2 regions of the Bacillus songklensis genome follow, and region 1 is predicted to be linked to the other one. Evidence: predicted binding sites of a transcription regulator. Region 1 holds the regulator's gene; the other holds the start of a gene.
What was found. The regulator LexA, encoded in region 1, represses DNA repair genes until DNA is damaged. The targets are predictions, from matches to a motif close to CGAACATATGTTCG.
Positions count from the first base shown of each region.

Region 2: the regulator LexA is predicted to act here: its motif matches at 4,432-4,445, upstream of ruvA (Holliday junction branch migration protein RuvA).

Region 1 covers NZ_JBHRZT010000007.1:186,432-193,275, forward strand. The annotation lists gene sirA (sporulation inhibitor of replication protein SirA) at 1-91, opposite strand, end outside; gene tkt (transketolase) at 295-2,301, opposite strand; gene ACFOU2_RS01530 (DUF896 domain-containing protein) at 2,654-2,887, opposite strand; gene ACFOU2_RS01535 (YneB family resolvase-like protein) at 2,953-3,609, opposite strand; gene yneA (cell division suppressor protein YneA) at 3,627-3,944, opposite strand; gene lexA (transcriptional repressor LexA) at 4,090-4,713, shown strand; gene ACFOU2_RS01550 (hypothetical protein) at 5,174-5,590, shown strand; gene ACFOU2_RS01555 (mechanosensitive ion channel family protein) at 6,308-6,844, shown strand, end outside.
Region 2 covers NZ_JBHRZT010000020.1:549,480-556,323, forward strand. The annotation lists gene tgt (tRNA guanosine(34) transglycosylase Tgt) at 147-1,286, opposite strand; gene queA (tRNA preQ1(34) S-adenosylmethionine ribosyltransferase-isomerase QueA) at 1,315-2,343, opposite strand; gene ACFOU2_RS05825 (DUF2905 domain-containing protein) at 2,443-2,643, opposite strand; gene ruvB (Holliday junction branch migration DNA helicase RuvB) at 2,640-3,641, opposite strand; gene ruvA (Holliday junction branch migration protein RuvA) at 3,677-4,288, opposite strand; gene ACFOU2_RS05840 (BofC C-terminal domain-containing protein) at 4,647-5,159, opposite strand; gene ACFOU2_RS05845 (WGxxGxxG family protein) at 5,267-5,530, opposite strand; gene ACFOU2_RS05850 (YebC/PmpR family DNA-binding transcriptional regulator) at 5,949-6,668, shown strand.

The DNA of each region.
Region 1 (6,844 bases):
ACTCTAAAAACAGCTGATACATGATATCCTCTTTTTGAAAGTAATGAATTGCAAATTCATCTTCTATTAGGTAAATATCATATTTCCTCATAGACCATCCCCCCATTATACATTCTCTTATCCCTATTGTATAATGCATGCTTTGCAAGGCTTGTCTATTGGCGGAAAAATGATGCACTCTTTTTGTCGAACCTGTTCTGATTCCGTCATGTTCTGCACTCTCTCCTACACGGTAATCGATCCTATAATAAAGAAAAAACAAGCCGGAAATGCCGGCTTGTTTTTCTCTCAAGGCTATTGATTTAATAGTCGTTTTACTTGTGCTACGACGTTTTCTGCCGTGAAACCATACTCTTTCATGATTACATTGCCAGGAGCAGAAGCACCAAAACGATTGATGCCGATCACAATACCCTCATCACCTGTATAACGTTCCCAGCCAATTGTTGATGCCATTTCAATGCCCACACGTTTTTTCACAGACTTAGGAATAACACTTTCTTTGTACTCTGCTGATTGGGCTTCAAAACGATCCCACGAAGGCATGCTGACAACCGATACATCGATTCCTTCAGATGCCAATGCTTTTTGCGCTTCTACTGCTAGGCCTACTTCAGACCCTGTCGCTAAAAGCAGCGCGTCCGGCTGTTCTTTGCCTGCCGGTGATACAACATAGGCACCCTTTGATACACCTTCATACGCTTTTTCTTTTGTTCCTTCTATAGTCGGAAGGTTTTGGCGTGTTAAAACAAGTACTGTTGGTTTATCCGTTGATTCTACCGCTAAGCGCCAAGCCGCAGCTGTTTCGTTTCCATCTGCCGGGCGGATGATTGATAAATCCGGCATTGCGCGCAAGGCAGGAAGCTGTTCAATCGGCTCGTGTGTAGGACCGTCTTCTCCAACCGCAATACTGTCATGAGTAAATACGTACGTAACAGGAAGTTTCATTAACGCAGCAAGACGGATAGCCGGGCGCAAGTAATCAGAGAATACAAAGAATGTACCGCCAAATACTTTTAATCCGCCATGTAAGGCCATACCATTTAAGGCTGCACCCATCGCAAATTCACGAACGCCAAACCAGATGTTACGACCGCCATAGTTGGATGCCTGGAAGTCATCTCCACCCTTGATCGTCGTTTTGTTGGAACCTGCCAAGTCAGCTGATCCCCCAAAGAAAAACGGAACTGCTTTTGCAACAGCATTTAACGCTTCACCTGAAGAAGCACGAGAAGCAAGACTTGTACCTTCTTCATAAACCGGCAGCTCTTTCTCCCATCCTTCCGGAAGTTTTCCTGCTGCCGCCAATTCGAATTGCTCCGCTAATTCAGGATATTTTTCTTTATATTGAGCGAACAATTGATTCCATTCTTCTTCCTTCTTCTGACCCGCTTCTGCAATGACAGAACGAAAATGATCATACACTTCCTGTGGAACATGGAAGTCTTCTTCAAAGGTCCACTTGTACGCCTCTTTTGTCATCTTAAGTTCTGCTGCTCCAAGCGGTGCACCATGTACATCCGATTTTCCTGCCAGGTTGGGAGAACCGTAACCGATTACTGTTTTTACCTCAATCAATGTAGGACGATCCAAATCAGATTTCGCTTCCTCCAGCGCTTTAGCAATTTCCTGGATATCATTGCCGTCTTCTACACGAATAACTTGCCAGCCATATGCTTTAAAGCGCTGCTCTACATTTTCGGAGAACGCAAGATTTAGCTCGCCGTCCAATGAAATGTCATTTGAATCGTATAACACAACTAGACGACCAAGTTTTAAGTGAGCGGCTAATGAAGCAGCTTCTGCTGAAACACCTTCCATTAAATCCCCATCACCACAAATGCTGTATGTAAAATGGTTCACAATTTCTAAGTCTTCTTTGTTGTATGTAGCAGCTAAATGACGTTCTGCCATCGCCATTCCGACAGCCATGGCAACCCCTTGACCCAGAGGACCAGTTGTCGCTTCAACGCCCGGCGTATGGCCGTATTCTGGGTGTCCAGGTGTTTTGCTGCCCCACTGGCGGAAGTTTTTAATGTCATCCATTGATACATCATAACCAGCAAGATGTAATAAGCTGTATAACAACATAGAACCATGTCCTGCTGACAACACAAAACGGTCACGATTAAACCAATGTGGATTTTTTGGATTCTGATTCATGAATTGCGTCCATAAGGTATATGCCATTGGGGCAGCTCCCATTGGCATTCCCGGATGTCCTGAGTTTGCTTTTTCAATTGCATCGATTGACAAAGTACGAATCGTTGCAATGGATAGATCTTCAATACGATGTTCCATCTTGTTCCATCCTTTCATTTAAGAACTATGCTTCAATCACTATCATACTAATGATTACTTATTTTGTACAACAATTCACACAAAATTGCTATCACTTTTACATTTTCTGTGGAAAAAGAAACAATTATACAGAACCAAACGGAATAAAAAGGGGAATGGCTCAAAAGGCCGAAAAACCATACCTTCTGAGTCATCCCCCGGAAAAGACTCGGTGCAGAAAATCCAACGAAATCAAGAATTTTTCTGGCGAATCCTTTCTGTAAAAGCATTTCTGACTGCCTCCCTATAACTTACGGGGACAGTTTCTTTCACGTACGTATATATAAACCATTTTGCGGCATAGGTTAATGAATTAATGCATGCGTTTCCTCTTTTTGCTTTCTTTGAGCTTATTAGGTGTGACATCATTCCCTTTTTCATCAACAACTTTAATAGAGTGAAGATGGTTGGTCATAGACTTACGAAACTCTTTCAAATATTCTTGGCGAAGCACTTGTTGTTCTCCAGCTTCTTCCGGTGTAAGTCCTTCACTCTTTGACTTTTTTGATAAAAAATTAATTCGTGCCATTTTTTCCGGTGATAACATCCATATAACTCCTTATTATTTTCTTCTACCAAGTATATGTAGTCATCTTACTAAACCAATTTCTATTAAGCAAGTGATTCATCTTGATTCTTTATGTACTCTTGATAGCGTCGATGTACAGTCGCTTTTGACACATGATAACCGAATCCCCTTAATGTAGCTGTAATTTCCTCAAAGGTCATTTCGTTTCGTCGTAAACGAACGATTTCTTCAATCGGTACTTCTTTTCGATCTCTTCCTGCATTTTCCCCGACGTTTTTTAAGTTTTTCTCCGGACGGTAGCCTTTTTCAACGGCACGTCTCATTCCTCTGCGAATTTTAGCATTATGAAGCTTGCGCTGATATTCTTCCACAATGCTAATAATTTCAAGCATCATGGAATCTGACTCTGACAGCTGAAGCTTCCCGTAATGACTAATGGTATATACTTGAATGTTCTCTTTGATGAAAAAATGCAATAAGGCGATTCTTGCATGACCTCTTCCAAGCCTTGTTTCATCCTGTACGAGCAAGACATCTATCTGTTCTCGCTGCACTGCTTCGATTACTTCCATCATACCGTCACGATCAATATCAAAGCCGCTTGCCTTTTCCTCCACTATTTGGGCAACCTGGAATGAATACTGATCTGCAAGTTGCAACAGCTCTTCTCTCTGACGCTCAAGGGATGTCTCTTGTGTATCTTTTTCCGTACTGACTCGACAGTAAATGATTGCTTTCAATCTCTATCACTGCTTTCCTAATTACTTGCCAACATTTGTCCTTCTTGAAAATCTTTCTTTAAAATTGGGATATAAATTTTTTCACCTGGCATAATCGTTTTATATTCAAGATGGTTCTCCGTCTCTACCCATTCCACAAACTCATGTGAGGATAAATGATGCTGTTCTCTATACTTTTGACCCAATTCCCACAGAGTATCTCCTGCACTGATGGTAATAGTTGCATAGTTTTCAAGGTTAGGACCTTTGGCGAACGATGTTACGAAATAGGTAAACACTGCTAAAATCATAAAAAAGATTGCATAGTATGTAAAGGTCTGTAACGCCTTATTCAATTCCATCACCCCATAATCAGAATATCTGTTCTCATTTTAATACGAACATTTGTTTTGAGTCAATATATTTTCGAACTTATGTTTGTATCCAATTTATATACATGTTATAATGAAACCAATTAAGTCGTTGATTTGAGGTGAGAGAATGACAAAGTTATCAAAACGACAACAAGATATATTAAGCTTCATCAAAGAGGAAGTAAGGTTAAAAGGTTACCCCCCTTCTGTTCGCGAAATCGGTGAAGCTGTCGGCTTAGCATCAAGTTCGACTGTACACGGCCACCTCGCCCGTCTTGAAAGCAAGGGGCTTATCCGCAGAGACCCGACAAAACCGCGTGCAATTGAAATATTGGATACAGAGGAAACAAACCATATTGTAAAAGCGAATGTCATTAACGTACCGATCATCGGGAAAGTTACGGCTGGCCAACCTATTACCGCTGTCGAAAATGTAGAAGAGTACTTTCCTCTTCCTGATAAATACGCAGCGCCTGATGAGCAAATATTCATGCTGGAAATTATGGGTGACAGTATGATTGAAGCCGGAATTTTGGATGGCGATTATGTAATTGTCCGCCAGCAGCAAACGGCTAATAATGGAGATATTGTTGTAGCGATGACAGAAGAGGACGAAGCAACTGTGAAGCGCTTCTTCAAAGAGCAAAACTACATTCGTCTGCAGCCTGAAAACTCCACAATGGAACCTATCATTTTAAATAATGTTTCTATTTTAGGAAAAGTAATCGGTGTCTATCGCTCTATCCATTAAGAGACTGATCCATGGCATTCCAGAAACTCTTTCCGCCTATATCATTCACTTCCTTTCCATCATATCGTTTGTGACTCTGATAAGATGGCGGGATGATTCTAGAGAATGATCCAGATACTTGGTATCAAGTTTTGGGTTATTCTCTTTTTCTTGGAATATAAAACGAATGAAATGCGTTGGAATGAATCAAACAATGGTAGATTTATACGTTCTATGTAGATAGTAACTTACTTATTATTAATGAAACTCCATATCAACCTTCTTTCGATCATCTTTCATTAATTTAGGCATTTTCGCTTCAAGAACCCCAATCTTATAAGAGGCTTTTACACCTTCATGCGATACAGTGGTTGGAAGTAATACAGTCATTACCTTATTACATAATCGGATCCGTCAGTGAAAAAAGCGTATGTTAATAATTTGCATACCTTTTGGCAATATTAGCAATGAGGTGTTGTTAATGGTAAATAAATTAGCGGTATTTTTATTTATAATGCTTTTGTTCACACCCCATGTTATGGCTCAAAATAATAAAAACGTTGAAGTTTTAAACATCGAACATAATCGTGTAATAAAGACTGTTGCATCAAATCCTGCAATACAAAAGGAAGGCGAAAAATACCTAAATCGAATAACCGATATATATCGGAAGTTCAGGGTTATCCCAAACGAAGGTTATATGATTAAAATTCCATTGGAACCTTCTGTAGCGATACAAAATCAATGGATGAATGACTTAGTAAATGAAGTAATTATTATTGTTGGAGAACAGGAAGAACCTTATTTAATGGTTTTCGATGATGAAAATAATCCTCGCTTTTTCACCTTTAAAGGTGATATCGATGTTTTATTAAAAGCTTTAAACTTCCGTTCTTAAGACCTTATTACGAAATGTCTTTTTTAGGATTCATCTTTAACTAAATATTCAAATTTGGATATAAAAAATACACCCACAAATAATGTGAGTGTATAAAACAGAATCATAACATTTTGCATGTTTCCCTTCAACAAATATTCTTTATTGTAGTTGAAGGGATTCTCACACAGACCATTTATTCTCTTTAGTTGCTTATTCTAGGGGTGTTAAGTCTGATAGTTGCATTAACAAAACTTCAAATCTGTTATTTTCGTTTTTGATTTCGCAATAACCATTTGTAAATATAAACGATTCTATACAATCAATAATTATTATATCCCTTCTCTGTTTCAATAGCTTCTTTGTCTCCCACTCAAGCTACATTTCCTGCTTAATCTTTCGACATAAGCCGAGTTGCTTTCTTCTATTCATGGCTTGCATAAAATAAGTCAAGATCTAGATGAGCTACTCAACGAATTCCAAACTTGCATAGGTAGCCAATCTTAATTTATAAACCTTGAAACAAAACCCAGTATTCTTTGTTGGGAAAGACTTGGTACCGGGGCTTTATTACATTGTGCATTACTTATTACATATCTTATTTATTGTGCCTAAAGTATATATCTCAAAAATCTTGCGGAAAATACATAAATACTTGTGCTATGGGATTATATTAAATTTCCTCGAGTTAGCTTCGAGGGAGTTAAGCTGCATTTTTTATATTAATGAGGTGTAGGTATGGACAATTTTTTAACTTATACTCAAGGATTTTTAGACTATATAGAGAAATTTCTAATCTTACGAATCGCATTAATGGTCTTATTCTTAATGACCATTTCCTTTCTTATAAATCGCACGATTGACTGGTTTTTTAAAAAATCAGATTTTTTTAATGAAGAAATTGAAAAGACTATACAAGGTGTTATTCGCTCAACCTTAAGATATGGAAGCGCTGCAATCGTTGTCATATACCTAATAGGGCAATTTATAGATATTAAAGGTCTTCTTGCGGGCGCAGGGATTGCAGGTATCATTTTAGGTTTTGCCGCACAACAAATGTTAAAAGACATTCTATCAGGTATCGTCAGATTGTCTGACAAGGAATTCCGAGTGGGCAACTATGTGACATTCAATGAAACGCATTCAGGCACAATCGAAGAAACGGGCATTCGTTTTATGCAAATTCGTGAATGGTCAGGGAAACTCCTTACTATTCCGCATGGAGAAATAAGGACAATCCAAAATTATAACAAGGGTAAAATGCGTGTCATAGAA
Region 2 (6,844 bases), on a different contig from region 1:
CAATCTGTACCGTTGTTTTCCACCCTTATACACGACGGGAAAAGAGCAGCCAAATTGTTCTGGTTGCTCTTTCCTGCTGATGCAGGTAAACAACAGTTCGTGTGAAAACAGCCAAAATATAAAATAGGCATGGCCTACATTATCAATTAAAAGTTTTTCGCGTTCGGCTTATTAAATCCATATTTTTCAAAGAACTCGTCCCGGAAATCACCCAGACGATCTTCACGGATCGCTTCACGCACTTGCTCCATTAATTTTAGCAGAAAATATAAGTTATGGTAAGATGTTAAGCGAATTCCAAATGTTTCGTCACAGCGAATCAGGTGACGAATGTAAGCACGTGTATAGTTTTTGCATGTATAGCAATCACAGTGCTCATCAATTGGACGGAAGTCCTCTGCATATTTTGCATTTTTCACCACAAGTCTTCCTTCACTTGTCATTAATGTCCCATTGCGGGCAATGCGTGTCGGCAATACGCAGTCAAACATGTCAATGCCGCGAATGGCACCATCAATCAAGGAATCCGGAGAACCCACCCCCATTAAATAACGCGGTTTGTTCGTTGGCAATAATGGTGTCGTAAATTCAAGCACACGGCTCATGACGTCTTTTGGTTCACCTACTGATAATCCTCCTACCGCATAACCCGGGAAGTCCAATGATACTAGATCCCTTGCACTTTGTCTTCGCAGTTCTTCATACTCGCCGCCCTGTACAATTCCGAATAGACCTTGATCTTCAGGACGTGCGTGAGCTTTTAAGCATCTCTCGGCCCAGCGGCTTGTTCGCTCAACGGATGACTTCATATAATCATACTCTGCAGGATAAGGCGGACATTCATCAAATGCCATCATAATGTCTGATCCAAGGGCATTTTGAATTTCCATTGCTTTTTCCGGAGATAAAAATAGCTTGTCTCCATTTAAATGATTGCGGAAGTGAACCCCTTCTTCTTCAATGCGGCGGAATTCACTTAAACTAAAGACTTGGAAGCCACCCGAATCGGTTAAAATAGGACGATCCCAGTTCATGAATTGGTGAAGGCCCCCCGCTTTTTTTACAATCTCATGACCTGGACGGAGCCATAGGTGGTACGTGTTGCTTAAAATGATACCTGCTCCCATCTGCTTTAACTCTTCTGGAGACATCGTTTTAACAGTTGCCAATGTTCCCACGGGCATGAAAATCGGTGTTTCAAACGAGCCGTGCGGAGTATGTACAATTCCAAGACGCGCTCCTGTTTGTTTACAAGTTTTAATTAATTCATAACGTATAGCCGTCATCGTTTATAATCTTTCCTTCCTAATCATCCTAAATAATAAGCATTGCATCGCCAAAACTGAAGAAACGATATTTTTGCTCTACTGCTGTATTGTAAGCATGTAAAACATGTTCACGTCCCGCAAGAGCACTTACAAGCATAATCAGTGTCGATTTTGGCAAATGGAAGTTTGTAATCATACCATCGATTCCCCTAAATTCATAACCTGGAAAAATGAAAATATTTGTCCACCCTGATGAAGCCACAAATTTCCCGTCATGTTCAGAAGCAATCGTTTCCAATGTGCGTGTTGTTGTCGTTCCGACGGAAATAATGCGCCCTCCCTGCTCACGCACTTCGTTTAATAACGCTGCTGTTCCTTCACCTATTTGATAAAACTCAGCATGCATGTCGTGTTCCTCAAGGTTGTCCACACTAACAGGCCTAAAGGTCCCTAAACCTACATGCAGCGTAATAAACGCAATATGTACACCTTTTTGCTTGATCTCCTCTAACAATTCCTCAGTAAAATGCAACCCGGCTGTCGGTGCGGCAGCGGAACCTCGCTCACGGGCAAAAACCGTTTGATAACGTTCTCTGTCATCTAATTGCTCTTTAATATAAGGAGGAAGAGGCATTTCTCCCAATTGATCCAGCACTTCATAAAAAATGCCTTCGTATTCAAATTGAAGAACACGCCCTCCCTGCTCTCCCGTGCCGACACACGTTGCCTTTAAGCGGCCGTCTCCAAACGTAAGGACCGTTCCTTCTTTTACCCGTTTTGCAGGCTTTACAAGCGTTTCCCATGTATCCCCTTCTGTTTGCTTAAGAAGAAGAACTTCAATGTTGGCGCCAGTATCTTCTTTTGTACCGAATAAACGGGCGGGCATTACACGTGTATTGTTAAGGACCAGACAATCTCCTTCTTGTAAATACGAAATTATGTCATGAAAGGTTTCATGTTTTATGTCACCCGTTTCTTTATTTAATACCATAAGCCTTGAGGCATCACGTTTTTCAAGAGGAGTTTGAGCAATTAATTCTTCTGGTAAATAAAAATCAAACAAATCAACTTTCATTGTTGTCACCTGTTTCTGTATTTACTTCTTTTTTTATCAAGTTTAAACAGGCGGTCGCATTTTCCCTTTTTCAGCAAAAGCCTCCGCCCGTAAGAACCTTTATTTTAGTTTGCCGATAATGAAGAAAATCAATGATAATACAACACTAATCACAATAGAAGTCACAATCGGAAAATAAAAAGTTGTGTTTCCTTTTTTAATGAGGATATCGCCAGGGAGCTTTCCAATAAACTGTAGCACAAACCCAACAAGGAGTAAAAGGGCTCCCGCTCCCATCAGCATTTTAGGAAGTTCTGTCATCTTTCGGGTACCTCCATTTGGAAATGCTCGTATACCGAATTCGTCACAATCCGCCCGCGGGGTGTACGCTGTAAAAAGCCGATTTGCAGTAAATATGGCTCGTATACATCCTCGATCGTATGTGGTTCTTCCCCGATTGTCGCGGCAATCGTATCCAAACCGACCGGGCCTCCGCGGAATTTTTCGATGATGCCTTTTAATAATTTATGGTCAATATGGTCGAGTCCTAAACGGTCTACTTGCAATAATTCAAGGGCTTCATTGGCTAACCCTGCCGTAATTTCTCCATCTCCCCGTACCTGTGCAAAATCACGCACCCGACGTAATAAACGGTTGGAGATACGGGGAGTGCCTCTCGAACGTCTTGCGATCTCAACAGCTGCACTTTTCTCGATCCCTACATTCAAAATGGAAGCCGTACGCTCGACAATGGATGCTAAATCTTCAGTCTGGTAATACTCCAGGCGACTTAAGACACCGAAACGATCACGTAAAGGAGAAGATAATAATCCTGCTCTTGTTGTTGCTCCTACCAACGTGAAGGGCGGTAAGTCAAGGCGAACCGAACGGGCACTCGGTCCTTTTCCAATGACAATATCAAGGCAAAAATCTTCCATTGCCGGATAAAGAACTTCTTCTACCGAACGATGAAGACGGTGGATTTCATCAATAAACAGGACATCCCCTGGTTCTAGACTTGTTAAGATGGCTGCCAAATCACCCGGGCGTTCAATGGCCGGCCCTGATGTCGTCCGAAGCTGTACCCCCATTTCATTGGCAATGATGGCCGCTAAGGTTGTTTTCCCCAGGCCAGGCGGTCCATACAACAATACATGATCTAACGTTTCGTTGCGCAGCTTGGCAGCTTGAATGAAAATGTCCAAATGGGACTTTACTTTGTGTTGTCCGATATACTGTTGCAGCGTCTGCGGACGCAAACTTTGTTCAAGCCATTCTTCTTCCTGGATGACATCACCAGTCACGATGCGCTCGTCCATATAATCCTCCTCCCCTTCTTTTACTGGTCATTGCTCTATTTTAACAATTTCTGCAATGCCTTTTTGATGTATTGATCTGTTGTTAACTTTTCTTTCATTAGATCCGGAATAACCTTGTTGATTTCTCTCTCTGCATAGCCCAATACTTTTAATGCTTCAACCGCTTCATCCAATGCTTCTGATTCACTTGTCACGGCATCCAGTCTTTCTACATCGGTAAATAAATCCGGCACGGCACCCGGCAGCACATCATGAAGCTTTCCTTTTAAATCCAAAATCATTTGTCGTGCCGTTTTCTTGCCGACTCCCGGAAATTTCACTAAAAACTTCTCGTTTTCCTCCTCAATGGCCTGCACAAGCTGAACAGGATTTCCTGAAGCTAAAATGGCCAAGGCCCCTTTTGGACCGATGCCTGACACACTTAATAATTTCGTAAACAATCCTTTTTCCTCACGGGAAGCAAAACCGTATAAAGCGATCACATCTTCACGTACATAATGATAGGTGTAAATCGTCACGTCCGCTTTCGGATTGATGGTAAACACGTAAGGATTCGGCGTAAATAATTGATAGCCGATTCCGTTGTTCTCAATTACTACATATTCAGGATTTAAATACGTAATAACCCCTTTTATATAATCAAACAATCTATTCTCTCCCTTGCCACTTATCTAGAAGGACATACGTTTTATCCCGCTCTTGCGGGCAGTAAGACCCCCACCTGGTGAAGATTCACTTTATGCTACCACATTTGAAATACATTTGACTACTTGCACACGGCGGCACTCCGCAAACGTACGTTCCTTTCATTATAGCGTAAATTTTTATTTTTTATAAGAAGGCTTCGTTAATAGCCATATTGATTTTGGCTATTTGGGACCCGTAAGAAATTCAATCGAAAAATTCAGCGTTTTTTCAGGAACCCATTCCACAAGAAATCACCGTTTTCCCAAAATCGTCGATGCTTCAACAATTAAGAGCCAACGGTGATTGACATTCTTTTCATTATGGAGAATTAAGCGAATAGTCCTTAAAGAAATTCATCAAAGAAACATATTCATCTTTTGAATGAACGCGTATTCCTTTTTTCAGCTCTTCACGATGGTAACTCTCCAGCCTTTCTACATCAATTTGAAAAAATGACTGAATGACTTTCGTGGAGTGATTCGGTTTACCCTCATAAATAGACAACATGTTGCCAATCGAAATTCCAAAATACCCGTTTGTCTTTAATAATGGAGAAATATCATCAATATAAGCACGAAATACAAGTTCATCTTCACCTTCTTTGATGATCCTCCACTGACCATAAGCATCTAAAATTTCTTGCTTAGGGCTATCTACATGACGTATTACTTCTTGACTAACGACTCCGTCGAGATATACTCTTTCTAAGAAAACGGTGAACTCCTCTTCGCTTACAGCCGCTTTGACATTTGTTGCAGCCAAACAGACCCATGCCAGCAAAGCGGTAATAAAACAAAGCAGGCCTTTTCTTTGATGAATGAGGATATGCATCCATCTTCACCTTCCCAAATGTAAAATAAAAACTTCTAAACAAGGAAGCATTTACTTATAGCTTTACCTTATTTAGAAGTTTTATCCTTTTTTAAGCGTAAATACACTTAGTAAGCCTCTCTGTCTCTTCTTCTTCTTAATCCTAAAAGGCCTGCTAACCCTAGTAAGCCAACCCATTCCCAATCCGCATCGTTGTCATCAGCCACATCGGTGGTCTGAGCGACACGGGTTGTTCGGATATCATCGTTTGTTCGATAATTGTCAGTTGTCCGAACGCCATCATTATTATCAACTTCAGCTAAAACAGGCATACCTGCAGTCATTGCCGCAAGAATGAAAATACCTAAAATGGAAAAAAGCTTCCTTTTTATAGTTTTCATAGCTCCCCTCCTTCCATTCATTAATGATGTTAGGATATCCTATTCATTTTTCATTATTCAGGACTTGGTTCTGAACTATTGTGGAAGGGGGCTGGATAATCTATTTTAAAAATCTTGTGATACAGGGAGTGTGCCTGCAAATGATATAAAAGTAAAACAACTTTTATTGTCATCACACAAATATATGAGAACTGCCCGTCTTTTTTTGATTATTAAACTCTTAACAAATTATGCAATTGAGGTATAATATAATTTAGTGGATGAGCCTTCATCTTCAATTAGTATTGTTTGTCAGCAATATGAAATCGTAACGAACTCCTTATAGTTATTTTGAAAAAGCGTTGAAGAAACAGCTTTATTTCATATTAGCAGTTTTGTGTAGATTCAAAGTGGAAAGAGAGTGTTCATTATGGGCCGTAAGTGGAACAATATTAAAGAAAAAAAAGCGTCAAAAGATGCAAATACGAGTCGTATATATGCAAAATTTGGACGCGAAATCTATGTAGCAGCAAAGCAAGGTGAACCAGATCCAGAATCAAATCAAGCTTTAAAAATCGTACTCGAGCGTGCAAAAACGTACAGTGTGCCGAAAACGATTATTGACCGTGCAATTGAAAAAGCGAAAGGTGGTTCAGAAGAAAACTATGACGAACTTCGTTATGAAGGCTTCGGACCAAATGGATCGATGGTAATCGTAGATGCACTGACAAATAACGTGAACCGTACTGCATCAGAGGTGCGTGCTGCATTTGGTAAAAACGGCGGTAACATGGGAGTAAGCGGATCTGTAGCATATATGTTTGATGCAACGGCGGTCATCGGTCTTGAAGGTAAAACGGCAGATGAAGTGCTTGAAATATTAATGGAAGCAGATGTAGACGTCCGTGACGTTTTAGAAGAGGACGAAGCGGTTATCGTTTATGCAGAACCTGATCAGTTTCATGCAGTGCAAGAAGCATTGAAGAATGCCGGTATAACCGAATTTACAGTTGCAGAACTAACAATGCTTGCGCAAAATGAAGTAACACTTCCAGAAGATGCACAAGCAAAATTTGAAAAAATGATTGATGCATTAGAAGATTTAGAAGATGTTCGACAAGTCTACCACAATGTGGATTTAGGTGAATAATACATGAGAGCAGACCTTTGTTATGGTAACAAAAGGTCTGCTTATTTAGATTGTTCATCTATTCGGAATGGTTTTGAATAACTATAGCCTTTTTATGTATACGTTTACGGTACCATCGTTACTTCCGCTGACACATTTGCCACGCCGAATATTCTTTCACTTAGAATGTCCAGCCA